Regions from separate parts of the Microbispora sp. CL1-1 genome, predicted to be linked through region 2. Evidence: riboswitches for the same ligand, from Rfam matches in the RefSeq annotation. Region 2 holds a riboswitch; the other holds the start of a gene.

Region 1 (4,443 bases), on a different contig from region 2:
CGGGCTGCTGCTGAGCGCCGTAGCCCTGCTGCTGGCCGTACGGCTGCTGCGGGCCGGTCTGACCATAGCCCTGCTGGGGGTGACCCTGCTGCGGCCCGGTCTGGCCATAACCCTGCTGCTGCCCATAGCCCTGCTGCTGGCCGTACTGGTCCTGACCATATGGCTGCTGGGCCTGCGGCTGGCCGTAGCCCTGCTGGCCGTAACCGGGCTGCTGCTGAGCGCCGTAGCCCTGCTGCTGGCCGTACGGCTGCTGCGGGCCGGTCTGACCATAGCCCTGCTGGGGGTGACCCTGCTGCGGCCCGGTCTGGCCATAACCCTGCTGCTGCCCATAGCCCTGCTGCTGGCCGTAGTCCTGGGGACCGGTCTGCTGGCCGTACTGCTGCTGGGCCTGCGGGGCCTGCTGACCATAGCCCTGCTGGCCGTACGGCTGCTGCTGGGCGCCGTAGCCCTGCTGCTGGCCGTAGCCGCCCTGAGCGGGGTCGTAGGCGGGCGGCTGCTGCGGACCCGTGTGCTGCCCGCGATAGCTGACCACCGTGACGTCGGGGTCGTATTCCTGGGGTTGTCTGTCCGTGTTGTACCCGGGGTTCGATGACGGCGGTGGCGTTCCGTCCGACTCGTCCTGGGGGTACGGCGGCTGTCCGGTGCTCACCGTGTCACCTCGTTTCGAAGACGCATGCGCCGCACGTCTGTAGCACACGCTGATATTGCCAAAAGTAGCGACAGGCGTATCAACAGTCACCTTTGCAACAGTCGACAACCACCGTCAAGATCGATGATCAATGCCCATCAATGGTGATCAATGACGGTCGAGGTGCAGCAACATCCGGGTGTTCCCCAGCGTGTTCGGCTTCACGTGCTCCAGGTCGAGAAACTCGGCGACACCCTCGTCGTACGACGCCAGGAGCTCCGCGTAGACCTCAGGGGAGACCGGGGTGCCCTGGATGGGCCGGAAACCGTGCCTGGCGAAGAAGTCCACCGCGAACGTGAGGCAGAAGACCCTCCGCACGCCGAGGTCCCTGGCGGTCTCGATGAGCGCGGCGACGATCCGGTGGCCGATGCCCCCGCCGCGCGCCGCGGGGTCCACCGCGACGGTCCTGATCTCGGCGAGGTCCTCCCACAGCACGTGCAGCGCGCCGCAGCCGACGACCTGCCCGGCCGTCTCGGCCACCCAGAACTCCTGGACGTCCTCATACAGCGTGACCGTGCTCTTCTTGAGCAGGCGGGGCCCGTTGCCGGAGTACGCGTCGACGAGACGCCGGATCGCCCGGACGTCCGGCGTCCTGGCCCGGCGCACCGTCACGGCCGTGGCACCCGACTCACTGGGCGTCTGCGCGGCGACCTGCTCCATGACCGGTCAGCCTAGCCGCAGCGCGGCCTGATCCCATGCGCGGAGCGTCCCCCGGATAACGGTCATCCCCAAACGCCAGACCCCACATGAGTTCTGACCGTGTGTAGCCGCCCGGACGCGGACGGACGTACGGTCACACCCCAAGGCCACTGTCCACTTTTGTCCCAGTTTTTTCACCAGCCCGAGCAGCACATCCAAACTCTCGGATCGCTCCAAACCCCTGTGAACACGGACGTTTCACAACCGATCCCGTGATCCGACCGTGATCCTTTGGTTGTCAAACCTAGACGGGTTTCGGAGTTCTGGTTGAGCAAGAACTCGCGGTGCACTATCGTCCAGCGACGATGCCGGTCATCGTGAGCGCTCGCGGCGACCGGGCGCCGAATCTTCGAAGCACCGAGTGCGAAGGGGAGCCGGGGACCCAACTGCAGGATCCAGGATCGGTTCGGTCTCAGATCGACAAGGGGTGAATCCGCCAGGTAGGGCTACTCCGGCCCGAACCCGTCAGCTAACCCGGTAGGCGCTCAGCAGCGCCCCGCCGTACGGCCCCGTCTCGACGACGGGCCCGCCGCGGGGCGCACATGGGAGAGGAGCTCGGTTGCGCATGCGTGGCAAGAGGCCGGCGGGCAGGCACGCCCGCGGCCGGCGATCCGGATCCGGCACGGCCGGTCCGGGTCCCCTCCGCCGTTTGGCGTTCGTCGGACTCGCGATCAGCGCGATCACGTTCGGCGCCCCGGTCGTCAGCGCCACCGCCGACCCGAAGCCGAGCCTCAAGCAGCTCACCAAGCAGGTCGAGGACCTCTACGACGAAATCGAGACGCTCACCGAGCAGTACAACGGCGAGCGGGTGCGTCTGAAGGCGGCCGAGCGGTCCGCCGACCTCGCCAAGAAGAACCTCGCCAAGAGCGAGGCCGAGCTGGAGGTCCGCCGGCAGAAGGCGAGCGCCCTCGCGCAGCACTCCTACATGACCAACGGGCTCGGCAACGCGCTCGCGCTCATCGACAGCGACATCGACCCCCGGCGCTACCTCGACCAGGCCTCCACGACGTACGCGCTGGAGCTGCAGCAGAGCCAGGAGGTCGCGGAGGTCACCAAGGCCATGGACGCCGCCGCGCGGGCCAGGCAGAGCGCCTCCGCCCGGCAGGCCGAGGTCAAGAAGCTCCTCAGCGGCCTCGACGCCCGGCGCGACAAGATCACCAGTCTGATCAAGAAGACCGAGAGCAGCCTCTACCGGCAGGTCTCCCAGACGATCGGCAGAGAGACGCGCACGAGGACGGACTTCCCCATCATCGGTGACGGCAAGGCCGCCCAGGCGGCGCGCTGGGCCCTCGCGCAGCAGCTCAAGCCGTACGTGTGGGGCGCCGATGGGCCCGGCTCCTTCGACTGCTCCGGCCTGGTCATGGCGGCCTACCAGTCCGTCGGGATCAGCCTGCCGCACTACACGGGCGACCAGTGGACGGCCGGCACGCACATCCCGCGTGACCAGCTCCGCCCCGGCGACCTGGTGTTCTTCTACTCCGACCTGCACCACGTGGGCATCTACATCGGCAACGGCTACATGATCCACGCGCCGCGCACAGGAGACGTCGTCCACATCGCGAAGATCGACGGCCGGCCGTTCGCGGGCGCGGTGCGCGTCGCCGACTGAGTCTCTGGCCACGGGGCCTCTGACCACGGGGCCTCTGACCACGGAGCCTCTGTCACAGGGGCCTCGGTCTACGGAGCCCTTCGTCTACGGAGCGCCTCGGTCTGCGAGGGCCTCTGTCTGCGGGCGCTCTTCCACGGAGCCTTCCCGGGGGCCTTTCCGGGGAGCCTTCCCGGGGAGCCTTTCCGGGGGCCTTTTCGGAGAGCCCCTCCTCCGTTGGAGGGGCGCCGGTCCCTTTCGCAGCGAACGCGGCCGGACAACGCAGTCGGATAACGCGCTTAGATGAAACACTCAGATGAGGCGGCGGCGTGCCGCCCAGGCGACCGCCTCGATCGCCGTCGCCACACCGATGCGGTCGCAGATGCACCGCAACCGGCGCCGCACGGTTCGGCCGCTGACGTCGAGACTGCGGCCCACCCGGTCTGCTGTCACTCCCTTGGCCAGCTCCGCGAGGAGAAGCAGATCCTCTTCGGTGAGACCGGCACGCTCAAGGTCCGAGGCAGGATTGTCACCTCGGTAGACGACCTCGGGAACACCCATCGTCCGCCCTCCCCCACGACGATGTCGTCGGCCCACCCTTCAGGGAAGGTAAACGCCTCGCCTGAAGGTCGTCAAGGTCGGTGGCCGGAGCGGCGGTCGTACGCCTGCCTGGCCGCTTCGACATCCTCCATGTGGATCTCGGCCCAGCGCTTGATCGCTTCGAGCAGCGGCATGAGGTCCTCGCCCAGCGGCGTGAGCCGATAGTCGACCCTCACCGGCACCGACGGAGTGACCGTGCGTGACACCAGGCCGTCGCGTTCCATCGTCCGCAACGTCTGCGTGAGCATCTTCTGGCTGACTCCGGCGATCGTCCTCGCCAACTCGCTGTAGCGGCGCGGGCCGCCGGCGAGCGCGGTGAGCGCCAGGCTCACCCACTTGTCGCTGAGCGTGTCGAGCAGCTTCCTGGACGGGCAGGTCGCGACGTAGGCGTTGTAGCGCTGACGCGCCTCCTCGCGCCGCTCGGCCGCCGTCTGAGTCGCCATGTCTTCCCTTCTCCTCCCTTACGCACTTCCAGGTGCCTTCTTACCGAAAGAGAGTAGATCTTCCTACGCTCCGTGCCATCGCGAAAGGAGAAAGACGCTCATGAGAGCACTGATGGCACGGGATGGAGCCGTACGGATCGTCGACGTGCGGGAGCCGGATCCGGGGCAGGGGCAGGTGCGGATCAGGGTCGAGGCGGCGGCCGTCAACCCCGTCGACCTGGCCACGGCCGCGGGCGTCCTCGCCGACAACGGGCTCATGCCGCACCAGGAGACGTACGCGCTCGGCTGGGACGTCGCGGGCGTGGTCGACCGGGCCGGGCCGGGGGTGACGGGTCTGCGGCCGGGCGAGCGGGTCATCGGGCTGTCGGACCGGCTGACCGACCCGCTCAAGGCCCAGGCGGACCTGGTGGTGCTGGACGAGACGGCGG
Region 2 (4,443 bases):
CAAGGCGGCCGCGAAATTCGTCACCGGTCCACGCAAGTCCGCCGCGGGCAGGGTCGAACGCAACCCCTTCTACTGGGAGTTCTATGTGGGCGACATCGGAGCGCTCGGATCCTTCCAGTTCGGCTCCGCCCACGTTGTCACCGCGTCGGCCCGCGATCTCGGCGGTAACGTACGCGACCCGAAACTCCTGCTGGGCTACTGGGTCACCAGCCGATCGGGCACCTCCTGGTCCGGCAAGCTGGTCGACAGCCACCGCGCCGAAGGGGCCACGTTCAACCATTTCTACGGCGAGAAGACCATCGTCCCCTGCCGCGATCTCGGCACGTCTCGTTTCCTCTACGCCGTCAACGCCGGGGCCACGGTCTCGGGCCGGGTGAGCTCGGGGAGCGCGGCGTTCACCATCCGCGGCTCGACCTACGGCGACAACTACCGGTTCAGGATCACGTTCAACGGCTGACGGGAACGTTCCACGGGTACGACAGGAGGACCAGGTTCGCCACACGGTTCGTGCGGCGACGGCGCACCGGGGGTGGCGCCGCCGCCGGCACCGCGGGCGGGGCGGCGCCGGTCCTCGACCAGCCGCCGGGACGTACGGAGGTGTTGGCCGATGAACGGACGTGTCCTGCCGGTCGCCCTGCTGACAGCCGGTCTGCTGGCCGGCACGGGCGGCGCGTACGGCACCGCCGCCTCGGCCGCGACGCCTTCCTCACCCGGTGTGCCCACCGCGCCCAGCGACCCGACGCCGACGCCGACGCCGACGCCGACAACGCCGCCGACAACGCCGCCGACAACGACGGCCGACCACAACGACCAGGACGTCATGTTCGCCCGGATGATGATCCCCCATCATCAGCAGGCGGTGGAGATGGGGCGACTGGCCGAAGACCGGGCGGCGGACGCCCGGGTCGCGCGGCTCGCCCGGCGGATCGAGGCCACGCAGGCTCCCGAGATCCGGACGATGAGCGGCTGGCTCACGACCTGGGGCGAACAGGTGCCCGGGGAGAGCCCGGCGCCGACGCATCACGCCATGCCCGGGATGATGTCCCCCGAGGACATGCGGCGTCTCGAAGGGCTGTCCGGACGGGACTTCGACCGGGCCTTCCTCACGATGATGATCCGGCACCACGAAGGCGCCGTCACCATGGCGCGCGACGAGCTGAGCGGCGGAAGCTACGAGCCGGCGCGTAGGCTGGCGGAGTCGATCATCTCCAGCCAGTCGGCCGAGATCAAGGAGATGAAGAGCATGCTGAGCGGCCTGCCTGGTTGACCTGCCGGGTCAGCATGCCGGGTCAGGGCACCGTGACGGCCCGGACCGGCGCCGTGCTCGCCGTGGCAGTCGCCACGGCGGAAGCGGCGAGCACGGCGCCGTCGAACACGTCGCCGACGAGCGTGGCGCCGTCGAGTATGGCGTTCGAAGCCCTGGCCGTTTCGGACCGGCCGGAGGTTCCCCTGATCGGGCCGGAGATCGCCAGGGCCGGGCCGGAGGTCCCAAGGCCCGGGCTGGAGTCCCTATGAGCGGCGGGAGATCCGGAAGGGGGAGGTCACCCGCGCTTGCGGTGCCGTCCGTCGGACGACGCCGCCGCGGTCTTGACCCGTATCCCGGTCACGGCGGTGGAGACCACCGCGAACAGCAGACCGGCCGACAGGACGGCGTCGCCCGGCGACCACACGATGTCGAGCGGCTTCCCCTGCGTGGCCGCCATGTTCCTGGTGGCGGGCGCAGCGGCGCTCTGGACGCTCGCGTTCACGGCCGCCATGGGCTGGATCGTCACCGGCGTCTTCGGCGTCACCTTGACCTTGCGCGGCAGGCCGTACCCGACGATCGTGCTCGTGTCGCGGACCTTGCGCTTCAGCCACACGCCGTCGACGTTGCCCTCGATCGTGTGGACCTTCCGGCCGACGACCTTCTCGACGATGCCGACGTGGTCGATGTCGCGGATCTTCTTGGACCCTGACCAGGCGAAGAAGACCACGGCGCCCGGCTCGGGCTTGTCGCTCCAGGCGTGGTGCTTCTCGAACCACTTGGCGTGCCGCGTGGTCAGCGCGAACTCGCCGACATGGTCCTGCACCCCGGCCCGGTCGGCCGCCCAGGAGACGAACATGTCGCACCACGGGGCGGCCTTGAAGTCGGGGTCCTTGGCGACGTTTTCGGCGTACCACTCGCCGAACTTGGTGTGTTTCCCGGCTCGTTCGCGGTAGCCCAGCTCGGGGCGTACGGCGTCGAGCAGCTGTCGAGCTATCGGATCGGTGGAAATCGGGGGCTCCTCATGGCGCGCTTCGAGACATGACGAACCGGCCCGCGGGCGTGCGGCATGACGGCATGACCGTCCGGGGACACGCCACGGCGGGGCGGAATCAGAAACGGGAGATGTGGCAGCCCGTCACGGGCGCGCCATCACCCCGGAAGCCTGGAGACGTTCCAGGGCGGGCAGGTGGTCCGGCGACACGACGCGGACCGGGTGGGCAGGTGGAGCCGACACTCCACGCTCTCCTCTCCTTGGCCGCCTACCGGGTTAGCTGACGGGTTCGGGCCAGGAGTAGCCCTACCGGATGGTCCGGATTCACCCCAAGAGACGTGGGTCCCCGGTTCCCGGGATCGATGACTTCCGGGATTCGGCGGTCGCCGGTCGTCCTCGGGTTGAGGACCGCTCACCGGCGAGACACACGGGAAGCTTAGTAGATAACAAGTAAGACACGGCCAAATGGCCTGTAAAGGGGATCATCCCGGCTGTCGCCGTTCCCTGCTTCCGCAGGTCCTCACGGTCGCGGGCCGCCCGCGGTGAGATGCGCCACACCACGCCGTACGGCGCGGCTCTGCCAGCGCGGGTCTGCCGGCGCGGGGTCTGCCGGCGCGGCTCTGCCAGCGCGGGCCTGCTCGCGCGTGTCTGCCGGCGCGGGGTCTGCTGGGCCGAGTGCCGACGCGGTCGAGGGCTTCCGGCTGTCTTGGCGCTCCCCTCGCTCGCGTAGTCGCCGGGTCTGTCCGCGCGTCAGCCTGGGCCTGCCCTGCGCATCGCCCACGCTCCCGCCTCACGCCTCACGCCTCACGCCCGCAGCCTCCGGGGCCGGTCCGTGCGTCGCCTGGGCCGGCCTGTGGGTCCTCCACCGCCTGCCTCCCGCCTTACTCGTGTAGTCGTCGGGCTTGTCCGAGGCGGTGGTAGGTGAAGGCCCAGCGGTCTTCGCCGACTTTGCGGCGGGTGTAGCGCTCGGGGTGCTGGTAGCGGTCGCGGTTGTGGAACTGGCACGCCGGGCCCAGCAGCTTCAGGTCCGTGAGCCCGCCGGTGCTCCAGTTGTCGGCGTGGTCGATCTGGCACATGGTCGCCGGGAGCGGGCAGCCGTCGACCCAGCACGTGGCATACCGGGCGAAGATGGCCCGCCGCTGGGCAGGAGTCGCCAGACGGACCTTGCGCCCCATGTCCAGCACCTGTCCCTCGGCGTTCATGACGATCCGCACCAGAGTCGAGGTCCGGGCGAGCCGATGCACGCTGGAGACGGGCAGCACCTGCCCGGTCGCCAGCAACAACCCCGGCGCTGTCCCCGGTGCCATCCCCAACGACGCCCCCAGCAGCGTGCCTGCCGACGCTCCCAACGACGCACCCAAGAACGCCCCGGGCATCGCGCCCGCCGACGCACCCGGAGATCCCGGTGACCCACCTTGCGCCGCCCCCCGCGATGCCCCCTGTGCGGCTCCTTGCGATGCCTCCTGCGCCGTCTCCGGTGTCGCTCGCCCGGCTCCCGGTGCCGTTTCCGATGCCCATCCGGGTGGTGTCTCCCGCTCCGGTCCGGGCCCGCCGGGCGTCGCTCCCGACGGTCCCGATGTCCCCGACGCCTGCGTCGCACGCGAGCACCGCGCCTCGCCGCAGCACCGGCACGCGCCCTGGCCGTCGCACCGGCACGTGCTGTGGCCATGCCGGCAGTCCCCCGCAGGCCCAGGCCCGGCGTGGGTGTGACGTGCGGAGGCGTCCTCGGGCGGAGGGTCCGGCCACGCCGCCTCCGAAGGCGCCACCTCCGTAGGCGCTGCCTGCGAGTGCGCCGCCTGCGATGGCGGCGCATCCGAAGCCGTCGCGACCGAAGCCGTCGCACCCGAAGACGCTATGTCCGAAGAGACTGTGTCCGAAGGGGCAGCGTGCGAAGGGGCTGTGTGCCAATGCCCGCCACCATGAGCAGGCCATGCTGACACACCCCGCCGGACATGGGTTGCTCCAGACCGGGCCGCACCGCGATCCCACCCATCGCCCTTGGCGGGCGCGGTCTCGTCGCTCCCGGCAGAGCTGGTACTCACGGTGTCGTCGTCCTCGGCGGAGCCGGCATTCGCGGTGTGGTCGCCCTCAGCAGAGGCGGTGCTTGCGGTGGTGTCGCGCGGCTCGCACTCGCCGGGCCGCCGCTCACCGGCCCCGCGCTCACCGGCTCCCCAGCCACAAGGCTCCTCATCGCGAAGTCCGATCG

The links. Region 2 has a riboswitch for cyclic di-AMP ahead of HCK04_RS19800 (CHAP domain-containing protein). Riboswitches for the same ligand answer to the same signal wherever they lie in the genome.
Region 1: it holds a riboswitch for cyclic di-AMP, as region 2 does, so the genes downstream of both, HCK04_RS33710 (C40 family peptidase) here and HCK04_RS19800 (CHAP domain-containing protein) in region 2, are expected to answer to the same signal.

What each region holds. Positions count from the first base shown of each region.
Region 1 is NZ_JAATEK010000044.1:2,885-7,327, forward strand. Features, by position in the region: gene HCK04_RS33700 (RDD family protein) at 1-649, opposite strand, end outside; gene HCK04_RS33705 (amino-acid N-acetyltransferase) at 797-1,348, opposite strand; cyclic di-AMP (ydaO/yuaA leader) riboswitch at 1,733-1,886, shown strand; gene HCK04_RS33710 (C40 family peptidase) at 2,037-2,996, shown strand; gene HCK04_RS33715 (LuxR C-terminal-related transcriptional regulator) at 3,285-3,533, opposite strand; gene HCK04_RS33720 (helix-turn-helix domain-containing protein) at 3,605-4,015, opposite strand; gene HCK04_RS33725 (NADP-dependent oxidoreductase) at 4,116-4,443, shown strand, end outside.
Region 2 is NZ_JAATEK010000016.1:743-5,185, reverse strand. Features, by position in the region: gene HCK04_RS19810 (hypothetical protein) at 1-457, shown strand, start outside; gene HCK04_RS19805 (DUF305 domain-containing protein) at 608-1,267, shown strand; gene HCK04_RS19800 (CHAP domain-containing protein) at 1,542-2,204, opposite strand; cyclic di-AMP (ydaO/yuaA leader) riboswitch at 2,487-2,629, opposite strand; partial or broken gene HCK04_RS19795 (DUF222 domain-containing protein) at 3,119-4,443, opposite strand, start outside.